DNA from 2 places in the Pseudonocardia sp. DR1-2 genome. Region 1 is predicted to be linked to the other one. Evidence: predicted binding sites of a transcription regulator. Region 1 holds the regulator's gene; the other holds the start of a gene.
The links. Region 1 encodes LexA, which represses DNA repair genes until DNA is damaged. Its sites were predicted from a motif close to CGAACACGTGTTCG; they were not measured.

Region 1 (14,138 bases):
TCGAGGAACTTCAGCAGGTTCAGCGACGCCAGGTTGCAGCTGGAGTTGTCCAGGTGCATGTACTCCGAGCACGGGTTCGACGCGCTGATGCGCCCCGACTCCGGGGTGGTGTGCCAGTCGTTGATCGTGCCGTCGTACTGGATGCCGGGGTCGGCGCAGTTCCAGGCCGCCTCGGCGATGCCGCGGAACAGCTTGCGGGCGTCGACGCGCTCGATGACCTCACCGGTCATGCGGGCACGCAGACCGAAGTCGGTGCCCCCCTCGACGGCGCGCATGAACTCGTCGGTGACGCGGACGGAGTTGTTGGCGTTCTGGTACTGCACCGAGGTGATGTCGGAGCCGCCCAGGTCCATGTCGAAGCCGGCGTCGCGCAGGACGCGGACCTTGGCCTCCTCCTTGGCCTTGGTCTCGACGAACTCCTCGATGTCGGGGTGGTCGACGTCGAGGACGACCATCTTCGCCGCGCGCCGCGTGGCGCCGCCGGACTTGATGGTGCCCGCGGAGGCGTCGGCACCGCGCATGAACGAGACTGGGCCCGAGGCGGTGCCGCCGGAGGACAGCAGCTCCTTCGACGAGCGGATGCGCGAGAGGTTCAGGCCGGCACCGGAGCCGCCCTTGAAGATCAGGCCCTCCTCGCGGTACCAGTTCAGGATCGACTCCATCGTGTCGTCGACCGAGAGGATGAAGCAGGCGCTGACCTGCTGCGGGCTGGCGGTCCCGACGTTGAACCACACCGGCGAGTTGAAGCTGAACACCTGGTGGATCAGCATCCAGGTCAGCTCGTGGTCGAAGATCTCGGCGTCGCCGTCGGTGGCGAAGTAGCCGTGCTCGAGACCGGCCCGCTTGTAGGTGCCGACGACCCGCTCGACGAGCTGCTTGAGGCTGGACTCGCGGGTGTCCGAGCCCACCGCGCCGCGGAAGTACTTGCTGGTGACGATGTTGGTGGCGTTGACCGACCAGCTGCGCGGGAACTCGACGCCGCGCTGCTCGAAGTTGACGGTGCCGTCGCGCCAGTTCGTCATGACGACGTCGCGGCGCTCCCACTCCACCTCCTCGTAGGGGTGGACCCCTTCGGTGGTGAAGACACGCTGCACGGTCAGGCCGGGCGCGCGCTTGGCGCCGGTCTTCCCGCGGCCACGCGACGGCTTGGCAGCCGCGCTCTCACCGGTGTCTGTCGTCGGGCCCCCGACGGTCTCGGTCATGAACTGCCTCCGCACATCCGACGCTTCTCCGCCCGCACGCTGGGGTGCGCGGACGGCTCTCTTCCCGGTACGACCGGCGACGACGACGCGCCGCTCAGCCGTCCGGGTGGTGACCGGCCTCGTCGTCGGCTGCTTCCCCGGCAGCCGCCGAACGCAGGTCGGCGATCTCCTTCTCGAAGTCCTCGATGGAGGAGAAGGACCGATAGACACTCGCGAACCGCAGGTACGCGACCTCGTCGAGCTCACGCAGCGGCCCGAGGATCGCCAGCCCGACCTCGTGGCTGGGGAGCTCCGCCGCCCCGCGCGCCCGCACCGTCTCCTCGACCCGGTGGGCGAGCTGTTGCAGGTCGTCCTCGTCGACCGGCCGGCCCTGGCACGCCCGCCGAACCCCGCCGACGACCTTCTGCCGGCTGAAGGGCTCGGTCACCCCGCTGCGCTTGACGACGGCGAGCACGGCCTCCTCGACCGTGGTGAACCGTCGTCCGCACGAGGTGCAGGACCGGCGCCGGCGGGTGCAGGTCCCGTCGTCGGCGGTCCGGGAGTCGATCACGCGGGAGTCCGGGTGTCGGCAGAACGGGCAGCGCATGGACGCTCACACCCCTCTTCCGTGACGTTCCAGAAACTCTCCGCAGCGATCCGTCCCCCCAACCAGTGGCGGAACGACACCAATGTAACCCCTACATCTAGGGGTACGCCATCCCGGGCCCGGTGCCACGCCGAGCTTCGCCCGATCGGGAACCGAGCCTCGCACACCACGTTCCGCGACCGGTCCGTCGCCGACGATCATGGAGCGGGGCATCGGCGCTGGTGGCGCCGAGGAACGTCGCGGGCGGCGCCGTCCGTCGCGCCGGAGGGACCGCGACCGGCGGCCACCCGATGCGGGGACACGCCCTGCGGACGCGCCCGGCGGCACGTCGCCGACTCCTCCGGCGACATCCCGGCGACCACGTCCCGACACCCGCGCGCCACCCCGCGCACGCCGTCACCCGATGCGACGCCGACGCGGCGTCCGTCGCTCCGCACCGTCACCACCTCGGACCGCCCCGCAGTGCACAGCCGTGCGAACCACGGGGAGCGGCGTCGCGCTGCGCGGCGCCGGCCGACGTCAGCGCACGGCGCCGACCGACGGCACGGCGGCCGCGGGGGCGTTCCAGCCCGCCGCCGCGTCGCCCAGCAGCCCGAGCGCCACCACCGCGGTCGTCGCGCAGAGCAGGGCCGCGACCCCGGTGAGGAACCGCTCCAGGCGCCCGCGGGCGCGGCTGCGGGCCGGACGCGGGCGCGCCGGGACCAGGCAGCGCCGGGACGGCGGACGGACGGTGCGCGGTGCCGGCACGGCCACCGACCGAGGACGGGGCGGCGCCGCGGCCGGCGCGGGCCGCGTCAGGGTCGCCGTCGCCCTCGGGGCCGGGTCCGCGGCGGTGCAGCGGGGCGTCCGGACCGCGGGGTTCGGACCGCCGGCGGGACCGGACACCGGGACACCGGCCCCGGGGGCGCCGGACACCGGAGCGCGCCGGGAACGGGCGGCGGGATGACGGGCCACCGACTCGGTCAGAGCGCGCTCGCGCGCCCCGTGGGCGGCCCACCGGTGGGCCGCGCGCGCGGCGGCCGACGAGCCGGCACCGGCCGCACCGGCGAGACCGTCGGCGGCCCGCACCCGCTCCCGGGCGGCGCGCCGGGCGCGCGAGGTGGGGGTGCCGGGCGCCGGGGCGCCGGTCAGGCAGCCGACCGCGCCGTGGTCGCGGATCCGCTCGTCGAGCTCTCGCATGGTTCCTCCTGCCGTCGGACCGCCCGTCCCCCGGGCGGTCTCGTCTCCCCCGCTCCCGACCGGCCCTTCCCCGAGCCCGGTCGAACGGGCGTACGAGCGGTGTAGCACCCGGCACCGACAACAACCGCGTTTTCGCAGGTCGTCGCCCGTGCCGGGGACGTTCTCAGCGTGGTGCGCCGACCGCGGGCGGCCCGGCCGGGCCGTGGGAGGCGACCGCGACGTCGGCGAGCACCCCGAGCGCGACGACCGCGGCCGCCGAGGCGAGCAGGACACCCGACGCGGCCACCGCACGGCGCACGACGCCCGGCACCCGGCCGGGCCGCACCCCGTCGGTCGCGGTGCGCCCCGGGACCCGCCCGATGACCGTCACGTCCCCGATGACCGCCGCACCCACGATCGCCACCCCCGCTGCCGTTCCCGCTGCCGGTCGCCCCCGCGCGGCCGGACGGCGACGCGGACCGCGTTCGATCGAACCAGTGTTCGATCGAACGCGTGTGCGATGTTGTACCACCGCGGCCCGACGGAATCCACGACACGCCCCGGGCGACTTCGAACGCATGTTTGGCGAACGGGCCCGTGGCGGCTAGGGTCGTCGCCGTAAGTACCCGAGGAGGCGAATGCGATGGCAGCGGACGACACCGGACACGGTGGTCCCGGCGTGACCGGCACCGCCGCGGACCGGGGATCCGCGAAGGTCCGGGAGTTCCCCGACCCCGCGGCCGACACCCGCGGCCTGACCCCGCGGCAGAAGAAGGTCCTGGCCGTCATCCGGGACTGGGTGGACCGGTACGGCTACCCGCCCAGCGTCCGCGAGATCGGTGACGCGGTGGGCCTCACGTCCACCTCGTCGGTGCACCACCAGCTCCGCACCCTGGAGCGCAAGGGCTTCCTCCGGCGCGACCCGAACCGCACCCGCGCGGTCGACGTCCGCAGCCCGGAGCAGATCGCCGGTACCGACGGGACGGACTCCGACACCGACACCGCCGACCTGCGTTCCGCGCGGCCGGCCCCGGCGTTCGTGCCGCTCATCGGCGACATCGCCGCCGGTGGCCCGATCCTGGCCGAGCAGGCCGTGCAGGACGTGTTCCCGCTGCCGCGCGAGATCGTCGGCGAGGGCACGCTGTTCCTGCTCAACGTCAAGGGCGACTCGATGGTCGACGCCGCGATCACCGACGGCGACTGGGTCGTCGTGCGCCAGCAGCCGGTGGCCGAGCAGGGCGAGGTCGTGGCCGCGATGATCGACGGCGAGGCGACCGTGAAGACGTTCCGCCGCAAGGACGGGCACATCTGGCTGATGCCCGCGAACGACGCCTACGACCCGATCCCGGGTGACGACGCGTCGATCCTGGGCCGCGTCGTGGCGGTCCTGCGCCGCCTCTGACCTCCTCGGACGGCGCCCGCTCCCGCGATCAGCGGGACCGGCGGCGCCGTCCGTGCAGGGACATCGCGACGGCGCCGGCGGCCAGCAGCGCCCCGAGCGCCGCGGCCCCGCCCGCGGCAGGCAGCCACGACGGGTACGTGCGGTACTCGGGCACCGCGGCGGGCTGAGGCACGACCGGTGCCTGCGGAACGGTCGCCGCGGACACCGCGCCCGGGACGACCGTGACCGCCGCCGCGGTCAGGCCCCGCGCCTCGCTCCCGGAGTGCAGCGCGCCCCGGCCGTCCGGGGCGATCGCCTCACCCTGCGCCTCCCCCGGCAACGGCACCGGCAGCGGTGCCCCGCCCAGGGCCGCGACCAGCGCGTCGGCCGTCGCCGGTCCGCCGGCGGGCAGCGGGAACACCCAGGCGTCGGTGTAGGTCCGCAGCACGGCGGCGCGCCCGCCGCCGGCCCCGGCCGGCGAGAGCCCGCCGCCGGTGACCGTACGCGACCCGGCGGCCCCGAGCGGCCCGCCGCCGGTGCCGGACCAGGGCAGCACCACCTGTGCCACCCGGCGCAGCTCCACGGGGCCCCCGCCGTCGCGCAGCGGCGCGGCGGGCCGGTACACCCCGGCGGCCCCGGTGGTCTTGTCGACCAGCAGGGGCACGCCGTCGTCGCCGACCAGCAGTGCCTCGACGTCGCGCGGACCGTCGGGGTGGACGAGGTCGTGCACCCGTGGCGGCCCGGACGGGGGCAGCACGACGAGCCGGACCGACCCGCGACGCGCCCCGTTGTCGCCGGTGTCGGCGAGCCACAGCTCCCCGCCCGGTCCGAGGCCGAGGTCCTCGACGTCGGTGACCGGGACGTCGGCCTGCCGGGTGCCGGTGACCGCACAGCCGGCCGGGTCCAGGGTGAACGTCCGCGCGGTCCCGCCGCCGTCGACGACGGCGTGGTAGCGCTGCGGGGCCGCGCCGGGCGGGCCCTCGGCGACCAGCCCGGACAGCTCCGCCAGCCGCGGGTCGTCGATCGAGCAGGCCGGGATCGCCCCGGGCGGCGGCGCGGCCGCACCCGTGAGCGCGCCGGTCAGGCAGAGGACCGCGGTCAGGCGGCGGGCCACGGTCCCGGGACCCGGCCGCCCGGCCGGTGGGACGCTCAGTGGCCCGCCGCCGTCGCCGGCAGGTCGGTGCCGGTCCCGGTCGGCAGGGCCGAGCCCGCCACCGCGAACGGCAGCACCGCGGTGCCCAGCTCGGGCTTCACCCGCGCCCGGATCCGGGTGCCGTCGGCGGTGTGTTCCTCGGCGAGGATCTCGCCGTCGTCGTGCAGCCGCGCGACCAGCGCACCCTCGGTGTAGGGCAGCAGGAGGTCGACCTCGTACTCCGGGCGCGGCAGTCGCTCGGCGATGCTCTCCCGGAGCCGGCTGATCCCGTCACCGCTGTGCGCGGAGACGAACACCGCGTCCGGCTGGGCGTGCCGCAGCCGGGCCAGCGCGAGGTCACCGGCCGCGTCGGTCTTGTTGATCACGAGCAGCTCGGGCGGCATCGTGTCGCCCGCAGCCTCACCGACCTCGACGAGCACCTGGCGGACCGCGGCGATCTGGTCGTCGGGCAGCGGGTCGGACCCGTCGACGACGTGCACCAGCAGGTCGGCCCGGGCTGCCTCCTCCAGCGTGGAGCGGAACGCCTCGACGAGCTGGTGCGGCAGGTGCCGCACGAACCCGACGGTGTCGGTGAGGGTGTACTCGTGCCCGTCGGGCGTCTGCGCCTTGCGGGTGGTCGGGTCCAGCGTCGCGAACAGCGCGTCCTGCACCAGCACGCCGGCGTCGGTGAGCTGGTTGAGCAGGCTCGACTTGCCCGCGTTGGTGTAGCCGACGATCGCGACCGACGGGATCTCGTTGCGGCGACGGCTGCCGCGCTGGGTCTCGCGGACCTGGCGCATCGCACCGATCTCGCGGCGCAGCTTCGACATGCGCGCGCGGATCCGGCGCCGGTCCAGCTCGATCTTCGTCTCACCGGGGCCACGGCCACCGATACCGACACCGCCCGCGGCGCGGCCACCGACCTGCCGGGACAGCGCCTCACCCCAGCCGCGCAGCCGCGGCAGCAGGTAGGACAGCTGCGCGAGCTCGACCTGGGCCTTGCCGTCCCGGGAACGGGCGTGCTGGGCGAAGATGTCGAGGATCAGCGCGGTCCGGTCGATGACCTTGACCTTGAGCCGCTCCTCCAGCTGGCGGAGCTGGCCGGGTGACAGCTCGCCGTCGCAGATGACGGTGTCGGCGCCGGTGGCGCGGACGGTTCCGAGCAGTTCCTCGACCTTGCCGGAGCCGATGAACGTGGCCGGGTCCGGGCTGGAGCGGCGCTGGACCAGGCCGTCCATCACCTCGGAACCGGCGGTCTCGGCGAGGCGGGCCAGCTCGGTCATCGAGTTCTCGGCCTGCTCGGCCGTGCCCTCGGTCCAGACGCCGACGAGCACGACCCGCTCCAGCTGGAGCTTGCGGTACTCGACCTCGGTGATGTCGGTGAGCTCGGTGGACAGCCCGTGGATCCGGCGCAACGACGTGCGCTCCTCCAGGTCGAGCTCGCCACCCGTCGGAACCGGGTTCGACGCGGAGGGGGTCACGGAGGGGTGCGTGTGGGCATCAGTCATCTCGACCCCATCCTCCCACGTCGCGGGGCCCGTGTCCGCCCGGATTCGCGACGCTCAGGCGGGCGCGTCCCACCACGCCCGGTCCAGCTCCCCGGACGCGAGCAGCACGGCCGGGCCGTGCAGCGTCGTGGGCCCGGTCCGTTCGTCGGTACCCGCCTCCACCGTCACCCGCAGCAGCCCGCCCGGGACGGTGACCTGCACGTCGCCGGCGGAGTGCCCGGCGTGCCGCAGCGCGGCGACGGCGGCGGCGACGGTCCCGGTGCCGCAGGAACGGGTCTCCCCCACGCCGCGCTCGTGCACCCGCATCCGGATCCGGCCGCCGTCGGCGGGACCGTCCAGCGGGGTCAGGAACTCGACGTTCACCCCGTTCGGGAACAGCGCCGGGTCGAACGAGGGCGCGTGGGTCAGGTCGAGGGTGTCCGGGTCGGCCGCGGTGACGCAGGCCAGGTGCGGGTTGCCGACGTCGAGGGCGATGCCGTCGACACGCGCGTCGCCGCTGGTGGCGACCGACGCCGGGCCGACGCCGACCGTGCCGAGCCCGACCGAGACCCCGTCCGGCCCGACCGCGGTGTCGAGCACCCCGTTGCGGGTGCCGACCGGCCCGCCGGTGGCCCAGCCGCGCTCGTGCAGGTAGCGGGCGAACACGCGCAGGCCGTTGCCGCACATCTCGGCGAGCGAGCCGTCGGCGTTGCGGTAGTCCATGAACCACTCGACGCCGTCGGCGGGCTCACCGACGCCGGGCTCCCCGGCGAGCTTCGCCCAGCGCACGACCCGCAGCACCCCGTCCGCGCCGAGGCCGCGGCGGCGGTCGCACAGGGCGGCGACGCGCGCCGGGGTGAGGTCGAGCGCGGCGTCCGGGTCGGGCAGCACCACGAAGTCGTTCTGCGTGCCGTGCCCCTTGCTGAACGCGATGCCGCCGGTCATGCCACCAGCCTACGAGCGAGCACCGCGCGCGCCGCGGCCACCAGGTCCGGGTCGGCACCGTCGAGCCAGTGGATGCGGCGGTCGCGGCGGAACCAGGAGCGCTGGCGGCGCACGAACCGCCGGGTCGCCCGGACCGTCTCCTCCCGGACACCGGCGAGGTCGGGGTGGGCGGGGTCGCGGTCGAGGGCCTCGATCACCTGCCGGTAGCCCAGCGCGCGGGACGCCGTGCGGCCCTGCGCCAGCCCGTGGCGGAGCAGGGTGCGGGTCTCGTCGACCAGACCGTCGTCGAGCATCCGGTCCACCCGCAACGCGACGCGCTCGTCGAGCTCGGCGACGTCGCGGTCCACGCCGAGCAGCACGGCGTCGTAGCGGGGGGTGCCCGCGCCGGGCAGCGTCGCCCGGAACGGCCGGCCGGTCAGCGCGATCACCTCGAGCGCGCGGACGATCCTCCGCCCGTTCGAGGGCAGCACCTGCTCCGCGGCGACCGGGTCGACCGCGGCGAGGCGGGCGTGCAGCGCGCCGGACCCGTCGCGGTCCAGCTCGGCCTCCAGCGCGGCGCGCAGCTCCGGGTCGGTGCCGGGGAACTCCAGCTCGTCCAGCACGGCCTGCACGTAGAGACCCGAGCCGCCGACGAGCACCGGGGTGCGTCCGGCGGCGCGCAGCTCCTCGACGACCGCCCGGGCCTCGCGCTGGTAGGCCGCGACCGAGGCGGTCTCGGTGACGTCGAGGACGTCGAGCTGGTGGTGGACGATGCCGCGCCGCTCGTGCGGGGCGAGCTTCGCGGTGCCGACGTCCAGGCCGCGGTAGAGCTGCATCGCGTCGGCGTTGACGACCTCCCCGCCCAGCGCCAGTGCCAGCTCCAGCCCGAGGTCGGACTTGCCGGTCGCGGTCGGCCCGACCACGACCACGAGCGGCGGTGCCGTCGACGGAGGGGCGTTCACGCCGGTTCCCACAGCGCCACGTGGTAGGCGACGCCGTAGGGCATCGAGGTGTGCCGGTGCGCCGCCGTCCAGGCCCGCCCGCGCGCGGCACCCGCGAGGACCTGCCAGGGCGCGCGGCCGGACGCCCAGAGAGCGGCGGCGCCGTCCGGGTCGAGCCGGGCGAGCGTCTCGGGGTCACCGGCGTCGAACGCGGCGGCGACGACGGCGTCGAACGCCTCGGCGCGGCCGTCGAACCCGCCGGGGGCCTTCGCGGTGTGCTTGGCCGCGCCGTCACCGACGACGAGCAGCCCGACCCCCTCGCCGGCGAGCTCCGCGCCCAGCGCCAGGCAGTCGGCGACCGGGGCGTCCGGCGCGACGAGCTCGCCGCGCGCCGACCCGACCCCGGCCGGCACCGCGGCCCAGGCCGCGACCAGCAGCGGGAGCGGGAGCTCCGGGCCCTCGTCGGGACCGGCCGGACCGGGCAGCGCGACGGGGACGTCGCGGCCGTAGCCGGCGAAGGTGCCGCGGGTACCCGGGGCGACGGTGCGCCGCCCGCCGGGATCGGCGCCGACGACGACCCAGCTGTCCGCGGCCGCGGCCAGACCCGTCACGGCGGTGGCGACGGCCTCGCGCAGCCCCTCGGTCTCGACCGCCGCGTCGCCGCTCAGGGCGGGGACGAGGAGCGGGGGCTGGGGCAGGACGGCGATCGCGGCGGGCACGGGATCCGAGGGTAATCAGCGCTCCCCCGCCGCGACGCCCGTACCCGGCCGGGGGCGCGCGGTTCCCCCGAGGGCGGTGGACCTGCTTGAATCGCCGTTCCGGCCTCCGCACCGCGCGAGGGGCCCGGTGCGCGCACGGCCCCGGACGGACATCCGCACCGGGGCGCCCGCCCCCGCGGCGGGCCGAACGAGGAGGACCTACCGGTGTCCGAGACCCACGCGACCGACGCTGCAGGACAGGGTGCCGAGCCCACCCGGCCCACCCCGCCGAAGCCGGGGCCGCCCCGGCCCGGCCCACGGCCCGGACCGCCGCCCGCCGCGCGACCCGCGCCCACCCCGGCCGCGGTCGCACCGCCCGCGCCGCCCGCAGCGCTGCCGTCGCCGGTGCCCTCGGCGGCCGGTGACCCGGGGCGCTGGGGCCGCGCCGACGACGACGGGACCATCACCCTGGTCACCGCCGACGGCGAGCGGGTCGTCGGCTCCTACCAGGCCGGTCCGCCCGCGGAGGGCCTGGAGCACTACGCGAAGCGGTTCGACGCGCTGGTCACCGAGACCGAGGTGCTCGCCGCCCGGATCGCCGGCGGCGGGGACGCGAAGGCGTCGCTCACCGCGCTCACCGCGCTGCGCGAGGGCCTCGGCGAGGCGCACGTGGTCGGGGACGTGCCCGCCCTGCGCGAGCGGCTCGACGAGCTGGTCGGCCGGGCCGAGCAGGGCGTCAGCGCGGCGAAGGAGGAGCGCGAGCGCGCCCGGCACGACGCCGTCGCCCGCAAGGAGGCGCTCGCCGTCGAGGCCGAGAAGATGGCCGCGGACTCGACCCAGTGGAAGCAGGCCGGGGACCGGTTCAAGGCGATCCTCGACGAGTGGCGCACCGTCCGCGGCGTCGACAAGAAGACCGACGAGCAGCTGTGGAAGCGCTTCTCGAAGGCCCGTGAGGCGTTCAACCGGCGGCGCGGCTCGCACTTCGCCGACCTCGACCGCCAGCGGGTCACCGCGAAGGCCCGCAAGGAGGAGCTCGTCGACCGGGCCGAGGCCCTGGCCGACTCCGACGAGTGGAACGCGACCGCGGCCGCCTACCGCGACCTGATGACCGAGTGGAAGGCGGCGGGCCGCGCCCACCGCGAGGCCGACGACGCGCTGTGGGCCCGCTTCCGCGGCGCGCAGGACCGCTTCTTCGCCCGCCGCGGGGAGCACTTCTCCGCCCGCGACACCGAGTTCGCCGAGAACGCCGAGGCGAAGCGGGCCCTGCTCGCCGAGGCCGAGACGATCGACCTGTCCGACCCGGACGGCGCACGGGCCCGGCTGCGCGAGGTCCAGGAGCGCTGGGAGGCCATCGGCAAGGTCCCGCGCGAGGAGATCCGCACCCTGGAGGGGCGGCTGCGCGGGATCGAGGACAAGGTCGCCGCCGCCGCGGACGCGCAGTGGCGCCGCACCGACCCCGAGGCCCAGGCCCGCGTGGAGCAGTTCCGGGTGCGGGTCGAGCAGTTCGAGGCGCAGGCGGAGAAGGCCGAGGCGGCCGGCGACGGCAGGCGCGCCGAGCAGGCCCGTGCGCAGGCGGCGCAGTGGCGGGAGTGGCTGACCGCCGCCGAACAGGCGGTCGACGAGCGGTAGGGGGTCAGTCGCGCTGCAGCGCGGCGCCCGCCCACACGAAGGTCAGCAGCACGACCGCGATCACGCCGAGGACCATCCCGAACCCGGGGCCGGCCTCGGCGCCGGTCTGCTGCGACCAGATCGCCCACAGCCCGTTCACCGAGGAGATCCCGCAGCCGAAGGCCGCGAGCCACGCGAGCGCCCACAGCCGGGTCAGCAGCGCGGCCGCGGACACCACGACGGCGAACCCGGTCATCGTGAACGAGAACAGCGTCGGCAGCGGCCCGGAGGTGCCGGAGGCCAGCACCTGCCAGCCCGGGGTGCCCGCCACCCACGGGAGCAGCAGCGCGGCGACGGCGGCGACGATCGCCACCGCGATCAGCATGGCGCGCGCGCCCGGGTCGATCCGGCGGGCGACACCGCGCCCGGCCCGGTCGATCTCGGCGCGGGTCTCCGGGGACACGTCGCTCATCGGGTACCTCCGGTGGTGGCGGGGACGCCGCAGGACGGCGCGGCGGGTGCCGGCTCGGGCGCCGGGGCGCCGAACGCGGGCAGTCCCAGGGTGGTGGGTGCCCCGGACGGGCGCTCGCCGGCCTCGGCGGCGTCACCGGCGCGGGTGCGGCGGTGGGTGAGCACACCGCCGTCGGCGACGAGGTGGTGCGGGGCACCGCGGTCGATCCGGACCGTGACGATGTCGCCCGGCCGGATGCCGGTCGCGTCCCCGGGCGCGAAGTGCACGAGACGCCCGTCGCGGGCGCGGCCGGTGAGCCGGGCGGTCGCCGCGTCCTTGCGGCCCTCGCCGGTGGACACCAGCAGCTCGACCTCGGTGCCCTCCTGCCTGCGGTTCTCCTCCCAGGAGATCCGCTCCTGCAGCGCGACGAGGCGCTCGTAGCGCTCCTGCACGACGGCCTTGGGCAGCTGGTCGGGCAGGTCCGCGGCAGGCGTCCCGGGGCGCTTCGAGTACTGGAAGGTGAACGCCGCGGCGAACCGGGCCCGCTCGACGACGTCGAGGGTGTCCTGGAAGTCCTGCTCGGTCTCGCCGGGGAAACCGACGATGATGTCGGTGGTGATCGCCGCGTGCGGGATCGACTCCCGCACCTCGGCCAGGATCGACAGGAACCGCTCCGAGCGGTAGCTGCGGCGCATCCGGCGCAGGACGTCGTCGGAGCCGGACTGCAACGGCATGTGCAGCTGCGGGCAGACGTTCGGGGTCTGCGCCATCGCGGCGATCACGTCGGAGGTGAAGTCGCGCGGATGCGGGCTGGTGAAGCGCACCCGCTCCAGCCCCTCGACCTCGCCGCAGGCCCGCAGGAGCTTGGAGAACGCCTGCTTGTCGCCCATGTCCGAGCCGTAGGCGTTCACGTTCTGGCCCAGCAGGGTCACCTCGAGCACGCCGTCCGCGGCGAGGGTCTGCACCTCGGCGAGCACGTCGCCGGGGCGCCGGTCGCGCTCCTTGCCGCGCAGCGACGGCACGATGCAGAACGTGCAGGTGTTGTTGCAGCCCACCGAGATCGACACCCAGCCGGCGTAGGCGGAGTCGCGGCGCGCGGGCAGCGTCGAGGGGAACACCTCGAGCGCCTCGGCGATCTCGACCTGTGCCTGTTCGTTGTGCCGGGCCCGCTCCAGCAGCGTCGGCAGGGCGTGCACGTTGTGCGTGCCGAACACGACGTCGACCCACGGGGCCCGCCGCGTGATCGTGTCGCGGTCCTTCTGGGCCAGGCAGCCGCCCACGGCGATCTGCATGTCCGGGTTCGCGACCTTGCGGGGGCGCAGGTGCCCGAGGTTGCCGTAGAGCTTGTTGTCCGCGTTCTCCCGCACCGCGCAGGTGTTGAACACGACGACGTCGGCGGTGTCGGGGTCCTCGGCCCGGGCGTACCCGGCGTCCTCCAGCAGACCGGCCATCCGCTCCGAGTCGTGCACGTTCATCTGGCACCCGTAGGTGCGCACGGTGTAGCTGCGGCTCACACACCCGAGGGTAGGCGCCCGGTGCGACGACGCCGGGACGGGGCCGTCGGGGATGATGGGCGGGTGCACCGGCCCGGGCCCCCGCTGACGAGGCGCACCGTGCTGCGCGCGGGGGCGGCGTTCGGTCTGGGGGCGGGGCTGGCCGCCTGTACCGGGCCCCGGCCCGCCGCCCCGCTGGTGATCGCCGGCGGGGTGCAGCCGGGGGTGTACATCAACCTCGCGCGCACGCTGTCGGAGATCTGGCGGGAACGGCTCGGGCTCGCCGCGGCCCCGCAGGTGCTGGAGACCGCGGGCAGCGCTCAGAACATGGAGCTTCTGACCACCGGGGCGGCCGCGGTCACGATCAGCCAGGTCGACGTGGCCGCCGACGTCGCCGCCCGCACCACCGGCCCGGCCGAGCCGCGCGCACTGGCCCGGCTCTACGACGACGTCACCCACATCGTCGTGCGCGCCGACTCCGGCCTGCGCAGCATCGCCGACCTGCGCGGACGACGGGTGTCGATCGGCCCGGGTGGCAGCGGCTACCAGCCGATCGCGATCCGGCTGCTCGACGTGGCCGGGATCGGCGTCGCGGGCCTGGGCACCCGCGCGGAGCTGGGCCTCCCGGACGCGGCGGCGGCGCTGCGCGAGAACGGCCTCGACGCGTTCTTCTGGTCCGGCGGGGTCCCCACCGACGGCGTGCGGGAGCTGGCCGCACAGGTCCCGATCCGGCTGCTGGAGCTCGGCGGCGTGCTCGACCGCATGCGCGACCGGTACCCCGTCTACTCGGTGGCGACGGTCCCCGCGAACACCTACGGCCTGCCCGGCCCGGTGTCGTGCCTGTCGGTGCGCAACGCTCTGCTGGTCACCGAGGGGATGGCTGCCGACCTGGCGGGCGCGCTCATCCGCGCCGCCTTCGACGAGCAGCCGCGACTGGCCCAGGCCAGCCCGGCCGCGGTGACCGTCGACTCCCGCTCGGCGATCGGCACCCAGCCGATCCCGCTGCACGACGGCGCCGTCGCGTTCTACCGGGCCACCAAGGGCTACTGAGCCGCCCCCGGGCGCAGCCACAGCGTG
Region 2 (14,138 bases), on a different contig from region 1:
GGTTCCGGCGGTGGAGGCAACTCCGGCGGCGGCTATGACGACCCCTGGGGTTCGGCCCCGCCCGCGGGCAGTGGCGCCGCGTCCGACGACGAGCCCCCCTTCTGATCCACGTACCTCTCCGCCCGTGACGGGCGGAGGACGATCTCCAGGAGCACCACCATGGCCAAGGCCATCGTGCGCAAGCCGAAGAAGAAGGTCTGCGCTTTCTGCAAGGACAAGGCCCAGCTGATCGACTACAAGGACACCGGTCTGCTGCGGAAGTTCATCTCCGACCGCGGCAAGATCCGTGCCCGTCGGGTCTCCGGCAACTGCCGGCAGCACCAGCGGGACGTCGCCGTCGCGGTGAAGAACTCCCGTGAGGTCGCCCTGCTGCCGTACACCTCGACCGCTCGCTGAGGAAGGGGAGACACATGAAGCTCATCCTCAACGCCGACGTCCCGAACCTGGGTGCCCCGGGTGACATCGTCGAGGTCAAGGACGGCTACGGCCGCAACTACCTGCTGCCGCGCAAGCTCGCGGTCGTCGCCACCCGTGGCGCCGAGAAGCAGGTCGAGCAGATCCGCCGGGCCCAGAAGTCCCGCGAGATCCGCGACCTGGGCCACGCCCAGCAGGTCGACTCGCAGCTGCGCAACATCAACGTGACCGTCCCGGCCAAGGCCGGCGACACCGGCCGTCTGTTCGGCTCGATCACGCCGGCCCAGGTCGTCGACGCCGTCAAGGCGGCCGGCGGCCCGCTGCTGGACAAGCGCAGCATCGACGTCCCGGGTCACCTCAAGACCCTGGGCAAGCACCAGGTGCAGGTCCGCCTGCACCCGGAGGTCACCACCGAGCTGCCGATCGCGGTCGTCGCGAGCTGAGCGGTCCGGTGGTCGTTCGACCACCGAGCGTGAACAGGGCGGTGTCCGGAGCCATGTGCTCCGGGCACCGCCCTTTCGCGTGTCCGGGCCGGCCGGACGGGCGTCGTGCACACGGTGCGCAGTCCCGGATGGACGATCGACACCGATCGGACGACCCCACACCGGATGTCTTGTCACGCAGCCGACACGCCGTGCGGTGACGATCCACTCGTCGGGCGGGCCTGTGGACGCGCCGGGCGGCGAGCGGTCCGCCGGGCGCTCCGACACGCCCGTACGCGGTGTGCGACGACACGCCAGAGCAAAGTTGTCCACAGCTGTGAGTATGCCTCTGACCTGCGCAGACGGCCCGTTCCGCTCCCCTGTCCCCAGGTTGTCCCCAGCACGGTCCCGGGACGGGCGGCATCCGTGCACAGTTCATCCCCAGTTCGATCACCAGGCCGGTTCGCCACGGGCCCGCGGCCGACCTAGTGTCGGCCGTACCGGTACGCGAGCGCCTTGCTCCCCGGACCGCGCCCGCCGCGGTCCGTCGGGCACCGCGCCGGCCGGCAGATCACCGACGACGGTCGCGGGTGGCAGCACGTACCACTCGCGCGTCGAACGTGCGTTCGGTACTGTGTCCACCGGGGGTGACGCTGCGTATGGCTCTGACGGACGATCGTCCCGGCAACAAGCCCCGTGCGGTCCGTGACGGCGAGAAGGCCTCCGGACCCGGCGAGGGCGCCACGTTCGACCGTCAGCCCCCGCAGGACCTCACGGCCGAGCAGTCGGTGCTCGGCGGCATGCTGCTGAGCAAGGACGCGATCGCCGACGTCGTGGAGGTCCTGCAGCCGGAGGACTTCTACCGGCCCGCCCACCAGACCGTCTACGAGACGATCCTGGACCTCTACAGCCGTGGCGAGCCCGCGGACGCGGTGACGGTCTCGGCGGAGCTGCAGCGGCGCGGTGAGCTCGTCCGCCTCGGCGGCGCGCCCTACCTGCACACCCTCATCGCGACCGTGCCGACCGCGGCGAACGCGGCGTACTACGCCGAGATCGTCGGCGAGAAGGCGGTCCTGCGGCGGCTGGTCGAGGCCGGCACCCGGATCGTGCAGCTCGGCTACCACGGTGCCGACGGCGGCGACGTCGACGACGCGGTGGACCGGGCCCAAGCCGCGGTCTACGAGGTCACCGAGCGCACCACCACCGAGGACTACACGGTGCTGGAGGAGCTCCTGCAGCCCACGATGGACGAGATCGACGCGATCGCCTCCCGGGGCGGCCAGTCCACGGGGGTGCCGACCGGCTTCGCCGACCTCGACCAGGTCACCAACGGTCTGCACCCGGGCCAGATGGTCGTCGTCGCGGCCCGGCCGGGTCTGGGCAAGTCGACCCTGGGTCTGGACTTCGCCCGCTCCTGCTCCATCAAGAACGGCATGACCAGCGCGTTCTTCTCACTGGAGATGAGCAAGTCCGAGATTGTCATGCGTCTGCTGTCCGCGGAGGCCCGGATCCGGCTGGCCGACATGCGCGCCGGCCGGATGTCGGACGAGGACTGGACGCGGATGGCGCGGCGGATGTCGGAGATCTCCGAAGCGCCGCTCTACATCGACGACTCGCCGAACCTGACGCTGATGGAGATCCGGGCCAAGGCGCGCCGGATGAAGCAGCGCTACGACCTGAAGCTGATCATCCTGGACTACCTGCAGCTGATGACCTCGGGCCGCAAGGTCGAGTCCCGTCAGCAGGAGGTCTCGGAGTTCTCCCGGCAGATCAAGCTGCTGGCCAAGGAGCTCGAGGTCCCGGTGGTGGCGATGAGCCAGCTGAACCGTGGTCCCGAGCAGCGCACCGACAAGCGGCCGATGCTGTCCGACCTGCGTGAGTCCGGCTCGATCGAGCAGGACGCGGACATGGTGGTGCTGCTGCACCGCCCCGACGCGTTCGAGCAGGACGACCCGCGCGCCGGTGAGGCCGACCTGATCCTGGCCAAGCACCGTAACGGGCCGACCACGACGATCACCGTCGCCCACCAGCTGCACTACAGCCGGTTCTCCGACCTCGCCCACGGCTGAGGCCGCCGGTCGCGCGCCACGGCCACGCCGTCCGTCTGGGGCGGCACCGGTCGCCGTGCGGCGCCGGTCCGGGGCGGCACCGCGCGGTGCGGGGTGCCGGGTCAGGCGGTTCCGGGGTGCGCCTGCGGTCCGGTGGTGGCCGCGACGGCCAGGGCGAGGCCGGCGATGAGGATCCCCGCGACGACGACCGGCACGCTCACCAGTACGGCGCCGAGCAGCAGCACGACCAGTGCGGCTCCCAGCAGTACCGTCGGGAACGGGCCGGAGCCGTGCACGGTGCGCCGGTCGCGGGCGAACCCGGCGAGCAGCCGTCCGCCGTGGCGGGCCGGTGCGTGCAGTGCGGCGTTCAGTGCGGAGAACCGGCGGACCAGTCGCGGGTCGGTCAGTCGCAGCTGCACCTCGATCTCGTGCAGTCGACGGTTCTCGCGCTCGCTCAGCACCTCGGCAACCCCTCGTGTCCACGTCCCGGCGGACACGGTCGTGCCGCCGTCCGGCGCGGGGCGTCGTCGATCCGGCCTGGTACCGACGTTACGTGACCGATTCGTGATCTGGCCGACCGGGCCGACCGGCTCACATGCGCCCGTCCTCACACCGGGGACGGCGCCCGGGGTCACCAGAGGGAGACGCGGTCCCGGCGGGGGCCCGCGGGGGCCCCGAGGCGGGCGGTCAGCGCGGCCCAGGAGCGTGCCGTGCCCGGTGTCCGGGCCGGCCGGGGGCGGAGCCAGCGGACCGCGAGGTCCGGGTCGTCGGGGTGGACGTCGAAGCGTTCCCGGCGCGGGAGCCGGGTGGCGCTGCGCAGCTCGACGACGGTCCCGCTCGCGACGGACTGGACGCCGTAGAGGCAGCCCGGCGGGACGAGCAGTCGCTGCGGGCCCTCGAGCAGCGCGACGGCGAGCCGGCCGAAGGTGTCGGCGTCCGGCCGGGCGTCGATGACGACGGCGTAACCGCTGCCGCGGGGGACGCCGAGCAGCACCGCGTCGCCGGGATGGCCGAACAGGCCGAGCACGGCGTCGCGGGCCGGGCGGCGCCGTCGTCGCACGGTGAAGGCGGTGAGGTCCGGGCCGGACGTGTCGGCGACGGTCGGGTCGAGCAGCAGCGCGCCGGGCACCACGGTCCGTACGACGTCCACTCGACCTCCTCGGGTCCGGTCACCGCGTGCGACGGGCGCGCGGTGGGCTGCGGTTGGGGTACCGGAGACGACAACGAGCGGCCCCGGTCCTGGTGACGCTGCGCAAGTCCACGTTGCTCCGATCGGGCGCACAGCGGGCTTTCAGCCCCCGTATCTACTATCGGACCTAGTACTGATGCGACGAAGGGGTGGCGCATGACCGACGACCCGACGCCGGGTACCCGGTGCCGTGCCTGTGGCGGTGCCACGGGCACGGTCGTGCTCGATCTGGGCGAGCAGCCGCCGTGGGACCGGATGCCCGCCCGGGACGCCCCGCTGCCCGACCCGGCGGCCCCGCTGCGCATGTGGCTGTGCGCCGGCTGCGGTCTCGCCCAGCTGCAGACCGATGCCGCGGTGGCCGAGGAGCTGCACGGCGTCGAACCGCGGGCGATGGCCGACCAGAGCGACCGCTCGGTCGGCCGGCTCGCCCGCGCCGGGCTGGTCCGCCCGGGCGGCCGGGTCGCGGAGTTCGGCAGCCCGCACGGCGGCTCGTGGCTCCCGCGGCTGACCGGGCGCGGCATGACCGCGCTCGACACGGACGCGGTGTCCGCGACCGGGCGGGCCGACCTCGTCGTCGACTTCTACGGGCTGCTGCACGAGCCCGACCAGGCCGATGCGCTCGCCCGGCGGGTCGCGCTGCTCGCACCCGGCGGCACGCTCGCGCTCCAGCTGCTGTCGCTGGGCACCGTGCTGCGTGACGGCCAGTGGTTCGACCTGCGCCACGGCCACTACGGCTACTGGTCGCTGCCGGCCCTGGACACCGCACTGCGCCGGCACGGCCTGGGCGTGCACCGGGCGTGGTGGTACCCGCTGTCCGGCGGGACCGTGCTGGTCACCGCCCGGGCCGGCGCCGAGCCCGACGCCGAGACCCGCCGCCTCGTCGACGAGGAACGCGCCCTCGCCGTCACCGAGCCGTCCGGGTTCGCCCGGCTGCAGACGGCCGCCGACGACACCCACCTGCTGCGCGACTGGCTGGTCGCCGAGCGGGCGGCGGGACGCACCGTCGCCGCCTACGGCGCGGCGTCCCGCGCGGTGCCCCTGGTGTGCCGCGCCGGGCTGGACGCGTCGCTGCTGGCCGCCGTCGGGGACGCCTCGCCGGCCAAGCAGGGCCGCCGCATGCCGGGCAGCGACGTGCCCGTCGTGTCCCCCGCCGAGCTCGCCGGTCTGCGCCCGGACCGTGTCCTGCTGTTCCTGCCCGAGCTCCTCGACGAGGTCCGCGCCGCGCTGCCCCGGGTGGAGGCCGCGGGTGGGCGCTGGGTGGTGCTCGGCCCGGGACCGCGTGCGGTGGAGCCCGTGCACGCACTGTCCGGCTTCTGATCCGACGGCCCACCGACCGGGGGAGCATGGGGGGTTGCGGTTACCCTCGGGTCCGGGAGGCAACATGCGTGGTCGACTCGGTGAGCTCGAGGCCGCCGTGATGGACGTGCTGTGGGGCGACGCGGGTCCGTGCCGGGTGCGCGACGTCCGCGCCCGCCTGGCCCCGGCCCGTCCGCTGGCGTACACGACCGTCATGACGGTGCTCGACAACCTGCACCGCAAGGGCTGGGTGCAGCGCGAGCTGGACGGCCGCGCCTACCTCTACACGCCGGCCGCGAGCCGCGAGGAGGAGACCGCGCGCGCCCTGCGCGACCTGCTCGACGGCCCCGGCGACACCGAGGCCGTGCTCCTGCACTTCGCGCGCTCGGTGTCCGAGCGCGAGTCCGCCGTGCTGATCGCCGCCCTCTCGGGCCCCGACCGCGGCTGACGCCGCCGCCCGGGCCACCGTGGTCGGGGGAGCGCCGACCCGGAGGCGGTCAGGCCGCCCGGTCGCGGTGCGACCGGGACCGCAGCCATGCCGGACGGCGGCTCGCCGGGGCGGGGACGTCACCGTCGCGCTCGGCGGTGCGGGTGATGTTGCGGACCATCCCGCCGAAGACGATCCCGTGGAACGGCGCGACCGACCACCAGTACAGGTAGCCGGGGAGGCCGTGCGGGATGAACACCGCCCGCTGGTGGTAGGTCGACCCGCCCGGACGCGGGCGCACCGACATCTCCAGCCAGGCCCGGCCGGGCACCTTCATCTCCGCGCGCAGCCGCAGCAGCCCCTCCTCCGGGTCGCGGTCGCTGCCGGCCGGGCGGGCCCCGCCGGGCTCGACCATCCGCTCCACCCGCCACCAGTCCAGCGCGTCGCCGGTGCGCAGGTCGTGCGGGTCGCGACGGCCGCGGGACAGCCCGACGCCGCCGACCGCGCGGTCCATCCAGCCGCGCACCGACCAGGCCAGCGGGAACGAGTACCAGCCACGCTCCCCGCCGATGCCCTCGACGACCGTCCACAGCCGTTCCGGGGTGGCGGCGCAGGCCTGCTCGCGCTCGTCGAGGTAGACGTCGCCGCCGGCCCACTCCGGATCACTGGGCAGCGGGTCGGACGGCACGTTCGCCACGGTCGCGCCCGACCAGCGGGTCTCGACCTCGCCGTCGGTGATGCGGGACAGGGCCAGCTCGACGGCGCGGTCGTAGCCGATCAGCCCGCCCGGCGGGTCGGGGATGCGGTTCTTGATGTCGTCCTCGGAGCAGACGACCTCGTGCACCAGGGACTCGATCAGCGGCTTCGCGATCGACTTCGGGACGGGCGTGACGACGTTGATCCAGTGCGCGGACAGCGACGGCGACAGCACCGGCACCGGCAGCACCCGGCGCCGGGACAGGCCGGCGACGCGGGCGTAGCGCTGCATCATCTCGTAGTAGGTGAGGACCTCGGGGCCGCCGATGTCGAAGGTCCGGTTCAGCTCGGCGGCCGGCGCGTCGATCTCCGCGACCCGGATCAGGTAGCGCAGCACGTCGCGCACCGCGATCGGCTGGATCCGGTTGTGCACCCAGCGCGGGGTGACCATCAGCGGGAGCCGCTGGGTCAGGTAGCGCAGCATCTCGAAGCTGGCCGAGCCGGAACCGAGAATCACCGCGGCCTGCAGCACGACCGTCGGCACCCCGGAGCGCAGCAGGGTCTCCCCCACCTCCACCCGCGACGCCAGGTGGGCCGAGAGCTTCCCCGCTCCGGTGTCCGGGTGCAGACCACCCAGGTAGACGATCCGCTTCACCCCGGCCGCGCGCGCCGCCTCCCCGAGGATCAGCGCGGCCCGCCGGTCGGTGGCGGCGAAGTCGGAGTCCGACAGCGAGTGCACGAGGAAGTAGACGACGTCGACGTCCTCGCAGGCCGCGCGGACGCTGTCCGGGTCCAGCAGGTCGCCCTGCACGATCTCGGCGTCGGCGGCCCACGGCACGTCGGCGAGCTTGTCCGGGTTGCGGACCAGGCAGCGCACGTGGACCGGGCCCGTGGACGGGTCCGGGACGAGGTCGGGCTCGGGACCGTGGCCCAGCAGCCGGGGCGCGAGCCGCCCACCGATGTAGCCGGTCGCACCCGTCACGAGATAACGCACGGCGCGATCGTCCCACCGCAGGCACTGCGCGGCAGGGCGTGCGCTCAGCCCGGCAGGGCGGGCGGCGGATTCGCCTCGCGCGGGCGCAGCGGGTCCACCGCCCGCGGCGCGACCTCGCGCGACGCGACCAGCGACCGCACCGCGGCGGTCAGTACGGCCAGCAGCGGGACGGCGAGCAGCGCGCCGGCGATCCCGGCGAGGACCACTCCGACCGCGACGCCGAGCGCGACCGCCAGCGGGTGCAGCCGGACGGCCCGGCCCATCAGCACCGGCTGGAGCACGTGGCTCTCCAGCTGCTGCACCGCCAGCACGACACCGAGCACGATCAGCGCGGTCACCGGTCCCTCGGTGGCCAGCGCGACCAGCACCGCGACGGCGCCGGTCAGCACCGCCCCGATGATCGGCACGAACGCACCGAGGAACACCAGCGCGGCCAGCGGCAGCACGAACGGCACCCCTGTCGCCCACAGGCCCAGGCCGATCCCGAGGGCGTCGACGATCGCGACCAGCACCGTCGCCCGTACGTAGCCGACGAGCGAGGCGAACGCCCGGCGGGCGGCGACGTCGACCCGCGAGCGCCGGGCCCGCGGGGCGAGCAGCCGGACGAACCCCCAGATGCGGCGGCCGTCGTGGAGCATGAAGATCAACGCGAACAGGCAGAGCGCGAACCCGGCGAGGATCTCCCCGACGGTCGCGGCGGTCGTCACCGCGCCGGAGGTCAGCGTCTGCTGGTTGTCGCGCACCGCCTGCAGCACCTGGTCGCCGAGCACGCCGACGTCGATCCGGAACGGCGTCGCGTCGGCGAGCCCCTGCAGCGAGCCGACGTTGTCGGTGACCTCCGCGACCACCTGGGACGTGCCGTCGACCAGGGTGCTGACGACGGCGGTCAGCAGCCCCCCGAGCGCGGCCAGACCGCCGACCATCACCAGCGCCGTCGCGATGCCGCGGGGCACCCGCCGCTCGTGCAGCCACCGGACCAGCGGGGCGAGCAGCGCGGACAGCAGCACCGCGATCGCCACCGGGACGACCACGACCCGCAGCTCGATCACGAGGAAGACGAGCAGCGCGAACCCGGCGGCGAGGACGAGCATCCGGGCGCAGGCCTCGGAGGCGATCCGCAGCGGGCGCGGGATCTCCGCCCGCGGTGACGGGCGGGGACGCGCCCCGGCGGCCCGCGCCACGGGGTCCGCGACGTGCGGCCCGGTCCGCCCGCCGGAGGTGGCGGCGCGGTGGTGGTGGTCGGCGGTGTCGTCGAGGGCAGGGTCGTCGTCGTGCCGTGGGCGCGGGATGCCGCTCCCGGCAGGAGCGGCGGGCCGCCCGGTCCGCTCCGTCATGAGACGACGGTACGGCGGATCGGCCGGGGTGGCGCGGTGCACGCGACGCTGACGGCCCGGCTCCCGAGCACTGCACCCCGGACGGCCCAGCGCCGGAACGGACGGAGCAGTCCCGACGGGTGTTCGTGACGCTCCGTCGAACTACACCCGTGTAGTCGACACCCCGCGGGCCGGACCGGCACGAAGGGGTGGCGATGTGGTCACGCACCGCCGCATGGTGGTCTCGACGTGCCGGATCGTGATCGCCGGAGCCGATGCGAGGACCTGTCGCGGAGGACTTCCGGCGGGCCGGACTCCGAACCGACGTCACCGACTGCTCCAGGAGGAGTCCGAATGACCACTCTCCGTAGACAACACGGAGAGTCCCGGACCGGTCACGCCACTCGTACGAGGGGACCTCGGAACCAGAACTGTCACCCCCGTTTCCCCTCTCGGGTGTCACCCGTTGACCGGGTGAGTGGGCCGAACGGCGGTACGAGATGTACGCGATACGGACCAGGCCGTGGGTCCCCACATGTCAGGCGAGCAGGAGGTACGGCGGGTGTACGAGTTCGACAGCGCTGCGGGTGGCCTCGAGTCGTCGATCCGGGCGCGACGCGCCGCGCAGGAGAGCTGGCCGTTCCCCGGCCGGCACGAGTCGCACGACGAGATCCAGGAGGAGACCCCGATCTTCCACGCCCTCACCGTCGGGGGCTGGCGGGACGGCCGGCGGAGCGGGAGCGCCGGCAACGCCGTGCGCCGCGTCCACCGCGGCACCGTCCGCACGACCCGCCGCGGTGGCGCGGTCCGGCCGAACGGGGACACGGTCGCCGCGTTCCACGCCGAGGCCGCGCCGGTCCCGGCGCAGCCGCTCGGCCACACGCCGCAGGAGCAGGGTGACGGCGCCTGGAACGCACCGGGCGACGCCGCCATGGTGATGCTGCGCCGCCGTCGCGACGCCGAGCGTGCCGCGGACCGGGCCGCGATCGCCCACCTGCTGGGCGGTGCCGGGCGGCACCGGCTGACCCGCACGGCCTGATCGGCGTCCGGGCGATCGGACGGGCGTCCGGCCCGGTCGCTCCGCCGGCACGGGCAGCGCGGTACGGCCGTTCGGCACCCTTTCGGGACCGGATCGGTACGCGAGGCAACCACGACACCCCCGGAGCGTCCCGGGGAGTAGCCGCACGCCACGGGCGTACGGCCGCACGGCAGGACCGGTGGGGACCGGGAGCGCCGAGGACGCACCAGGACATCCCGCGGACACACCTTGGGACCGCGGGATGAGGTGACGACCGGCTGGGGAGCTGGGTCGTCAGCACGCAAGGCGAGGGCCGGGGCGGTGGTCGGAGGGAGCCGACCACCGCACCCGGCCCTCGCGCGTGCGGAGGCCACCGGCGTGGCGCGCGCGACGCCGGTGACGCCGTCGGAGCCGACCGGAGCCGTGGGGAGCGCGGTTCCGGGCAGTACGACGGGGCCGAGTACGGGACACCCTCGTCCCGGACTCGCGTGGCGACATGATCGCCACGGAGTGTGACCGTATCGGGCGGCCGTCCGGGTCACAAGAGGGCATTCGCCGCAGCTTTCGCCGTCCCGTCCGGCACACCCGTCACCACGTTCACCGCCGTCCCACCGGACGGCCGTACGACGCGCCGCGACGCGTGCTCGAATCGTTCCGCACGGTGACCCCCGGCGTTCTACCCTGCGAGGGATGAGCACCGATCCCGCTGCGACCGGCCCCCGGCGCACCGACCGCCCGCTCGACGAGGCCGGCGTCGTGACGGCCGTGCGACGGGCCGCGGAACGGGGCGCCACCGTCCGCCCCACCGGCGCCGGTGGCCGCGCCCCGGGCCCCCTCGCCCGGACCGAGGACGTGCTGCTCGACGTGTCCGCGCTGACCGGCGTCGTCGAGATCGGCGAGGACACCGTGCGGGTGCGGGCCGGGGAGACCGTCGCGGACCTCTGCGTCGCCCTCGCCGCCGCCGGCCGGGCGCTGGCCACCGTGCCCGACGCGCCGCGCGCCACCATCGGCGGCGCCACCGGGCTGGGCATGTACGGCGGCGCCCCCGCGGAGGGCTCCCTGTCCGACCAGGTCCGTGCCGTCCGGCTGGTCGACGGTCGCGGCACCGTCCGCGACGTCACCGGAACCGACCTCGACGCCGCCCGCTGCGGGCTCGGCGCACTGGGCGTCGCGACCGCGCTGGAGCTCCGCACCGTCCCGCTCACGCGGCTGCAGGTGCACGAGCGCGCCGTCGGCATCGACGAGGTGCTCGGCGAGGACCTGCTCGGCGAGCACGCCTGGACCGAGTGCGACATCGCGATCAGCCCGTCGGTGCACGCCGGGTCCGCGGTGCTGCGCTGGGCCGAGCCGGAGCCCGAGGCGACCGGTCCGGTCGAGCGCGCCGGCTGGGGACAGGCGGTGTCGCGGCTGGCGTCGTCGTGGTGGTCCTCCGGGGTGGGACTGCGGTCCGGCTGGCCGCCGCCGCAGCGCTGGGCGCCCGGCACGGCCGGGCCGCCGCACGAGGTCCTGCCGGACCCGCAGCCGTGGGACCCGGACCTGTCCGAGTGGGCCGTGCCGCGTGCCGCGCTCGGGACGGTCCTGCGCGAGCTGGGGGCGGCCGTCGCCGCGCGGGGGCGGGAGCTGCGTCCCGTGCGGGTGCGCACCGGACGGGCCGAGACCGGTCTGCTGCACCCGGCGTCCGGCCGCGACACCGCCTACCTGCGGCTGCGGACCCGCGGACCGGCGGAGGAGCCGGTCCGCCGGCTCGCGGGCGCGGTCTGCGAGGACGCCGACGGGCGGCCCTGCTGGACCACCCGGCACGCCTGGGGGCCGGACGAGCTCGCCGTCGCCTACCCGGGCTGGGAGGCGTTCCGCGCCGTCCGCGACCGGTTCGACCCCGATCGCCGCTTCACCGACCCGCACCTCGCGGCCGTACTCGGCCGCTGACGGGCGCGGGAGCGCTCAGACCTGCCCGCGCAGCCGCGCCGAGATCGACCGCACCGCGGCGAGCGACGCCCGGCGGTCGGCCCGGGTCGGCTCACCGGCGTCGATGACCTGCTCGCCGCCCACCCACACGTCGTGGACCAGGCGGGAGCCGCCCGCCCACACCAGGTTAGACACGAGCTGCGCGTCGTCCGACGGCGCGACGAACGCGGAGTCGTCGGTGTCGACGTGCACCACGTCCGCCCGCCGCCCGGCCTCCAGCGCGCCGAGGTCGTCGCGGCCGATCGCGTGCGCGGCGTCCGCGGTGCCCATGAGCAGCACGTCGGCGGCGGTGAGGGCGGCGGCGTCGTCGGCCCCGACCCGCGCCATCAGCCCGGCGAGCCGCGCCTGGTGCCAGAGGTCCAGGTCGTCGCAGGAGGCGGGACCGTCGGTGCCCAGCCCCACCCGGACCCCGGCCCGGCGCAGGTCCAGCAGCCGGGCGGTGCCCGCCGCGAGCTTCGCGTTCGAGCCGGGACAGTGCGCGACGGCGACGCCGTGCCGGGCGTAGACGGCGATGTCGTCGTCGGACAGGTGCACCGAGTGCGCGGCGAGCACCCGCCCGCCGAGCGCGCCGCCGGCGTCGAGCATCGCCGGGACGGAGCCGTGGGCCTCGCGCACGTGGGCGTCCTCGCCGCGGGACTCCGCGACGTGGGTGTGCACCAGCGCGCCGCGCTCGCGGGCGGCCGCGGCGACCGACTCCAGGGCGCCGGGCGGCAGCGTGTAGGCCGAGTGCGGGCCGTAGCCGAGCTCGATCCGGCCGTCGTCGTCGGGGATCACGCCGCGGGCGTCGATCCGGGCGGAGACGTCGTCGCGCATCTGCTCCCAGGTCCCGAGCCGGTCCCAGCCGGGCGCGGCGATGATCCCCGGGGTGAGCACGGCCCGCGAGCCCGCGGTGCGGACGGCGTCGGCCAGGGCGTCGGTGAAGAAGTACATCTCGACGCTGGTGGTGCAGCCGGTCCGCAGCAGGTCCAGGCAGCCCGCGAGCATCCCGGCGTGCACGTCCTGTTCGGTCAGCAGGCCCTCCGCGGGCCACATGACCTCGGTCAGCCACGGCATCAGCGGCAGGTCGCCGCCCATCCCGCGCAGCAGCGACATGGGGGTGTGGCAGTGCGTGTTGACCATGCCGGGCATGAGCAGCCCGGGCAGCGGCCGCACCACGGCGTCGGTCGCCGGCGCGTCGGAGGCCGTGCCGAAGAACGCGATCCGGCCGGTGTCGTCGACGTCGAGGACCGCGTCGCGCACGACCGGGAAGCCGGGCGTGCAGGGCAGCGCGACCGGGGCGGTGAGCCGCTGGAGGACCGCCATGTCAGCGGCGGTCGAGCAGCGAGCGCAGCGACCGGAACGGCGGCAGCCAGGCGCCCTCGTCGGGCAGGGTCTCCAGCGAGACGCGCGGCAGCGGCTCGCGGAACACGCCGTCGATGTCCTCGAGGTCGAGGAACGACAGCGTCTCCGAGGCCAGCGCGAACCCGGCGTACTCGCGGAAGCCGATCACCGTGACGTCGGTGCCGACCTCGATGAGCTTCTCCAGCGGCTCCCGGAACGCCCGCCCGTCCCCCGAGGCGACGACGACGTGGCGCAGCCTGCCCTCGGCCGACCGCATGCCGATGTGGGCGAGCATGTCGTCGTCGACGTCGGAGTCCTCGCTGGTCTTCGGCTTGGCGAAGACGGCGAAACCCACGTTGCGCAGGGCCTCGACCCAGGGCCGGACGATGTCGATGCTGCCCGGGGCGACGTTGGTGAACACGCACGCCTCGGCCTCGGCCTCGGGGCCGGCGAGGTCGAGCAGCCAGCGGCCGACGGCGTCGAACCGCGGACGGTAGGCCGAGGTGGGGCGGGCGCCGAGCAGCGAACCGAGGCTCATGTCCATGTTGGGCGCGTCCCACACCAGCAGCACGCGCTCCTGCGGGCCCGTCGGAACGCCGCGTCCGTGTTGCCCCGTCCCGCTGCTCATGCCGGGGAGCCTAGCCGCCGTCGCCCCGCCCGCCCGGCCCGGCGCCCACGCGGGTGAGACTGTCCCCATGGAGAACCCACCGACCGGGCCGGAGCAGCTCGCCACCCGGACCGCCGCGATCATGCGCGACGGCGATCGGGCGAGCCGTGCAGCGGGCGTCGACGTCGTCGCGGTCACCCCCGGACGGGCGACGGCGACCATGACCGTCCGTCCCGACCAGGTCAACGGGCACGGGGTCTGCCACGGCGGCTACCTGTTCCTGTTCGCCGACACCGCGATGGCCTACGCCAGCAACTCCCACGGCGTCTCCGCCCTGGCCAGCGGCGCGGACATCGCGTTCCTGCGCCCGGCGCGCGAGGGCGACGTCCTCACCGCCGAGGCGGTCGAACGGGCCACGAGCGGCCGGTC

Region 2: a site for LexA is predicted at 1,452-1,465, ahead of dnaB (replicative DNA helicase). Genes of this name have one in related genera too.

Annotation. Positions count from the first base shown of each region.
Region 1 is NZ_JAMQOF010000008.1:173,650-187,787, forward strand. Features, by position in the region: gene ND486_RS23300 (vitamin B12-dependent ribonucleotide reductase) at 1-1,202, opposite strand, end outside; gene nrdR (transcriptional regulator NrdR) at 1,297-1,788, opposite strand; gene ND486_RS23310 (hypothetical protein) at 2,308-2,967, opposite strand; gene ND486_RS23315 (hypothetical protein) at 3,131-3,361, opposite strand; gene lexA (transcriptional repressor LexA) at 3,590-4,348, shown strand; gene ND486_RS23325 (hypothetical protein) at 4,377-5,441, opposite strand; gene hflX (GTPase HflX) at 5,477-6,967, opposite strand; gene dapF (diaminopimelate epimerase) at 7,022-7,891, opposite strand; gene miaA (tRNA (adenosine(37)-N6)-dimethylallyltransferase MiaA) at 7,888-8,832, opposite strand; gene ND486_RS23345 (hypothetical protein) at 8,829-9,530, opposite strand; gene ND486_RS23350 (DUF349 domain-containing protein) at 9,903-11,138, shown strand; gene ND486_RS23355 (hypothetical protein) at 11,143-11,589, opposite strand; gene miaB (tRNA (N6-isopentenyl adenosine(37)-C2)-methylthiotransferase MiaB) at 11,586-13,082, opposite strand; gene ND486_RS23365 (TAXI family TRAP transporter solute-binding subunit) at 13,146-14,111, shown strand; gene ND486_RS23370 (HAMP domain-containing sensor histidine kinase) at 14,105-14,138, opposite strand, start outside.
Region 2 is NZ_JAMQOF010000002.1:507,695-521,832, forward strand. Features, by position in the region: gene ND486_RS07215 (single-stranded DNA-binding protein) at 1-105, shown strand, start outside; gene rpsR (30S ribosomal protein S18) at 160-396, shown strand; gene rplI (50S ribosomal protein L9) at 411-857, shown strand; gene dnaB (replicative DNA helicase) at 1,496-2,905, shown strand; gene ND486_RS07235 (DUF3040 domain-containing protein) at 3,007-3,345, opposite strand; gene ND486_RS07240 (dTDP-4-dehydrorhamnose 3,5-epimerase family protein) at 3,516-4,034, opposite strand; gene ND486_RS07245 (class I SAM-dependent methyltransferase) at 4,230-5,390, shown strand; gene ND486_RS07250 (BlaI/MecI/CopY family transcriptional regulator) at 5,455-5,817, shown strand; gene ND486_RS07255 (SDR family oxidoreductase) at 5,867-7,486, opposite strand; gene ND486_RS07260 (AI-2E family transporter) at 7,531-8,820, opposite strand; gene ND486_RS07265 (hypothetical protein) at 9,362-9,838, shown strand; gene ND486_RS07270 (D-arabinono-1,4-lactone oxidase) at 10,508-11,743, shown strand; gene ND486_RS07275 (amidohydrolase family protein) at 11,759-13,084, opposite strand; gene ND486_RS07280 (NYN domain-containing protein) at 13,086-13,730, opposite strand; gene paaI (hydroxyphenylacetyl-CoA thioesterase PaaI) at 13,798-14,138, shown strand, end outside.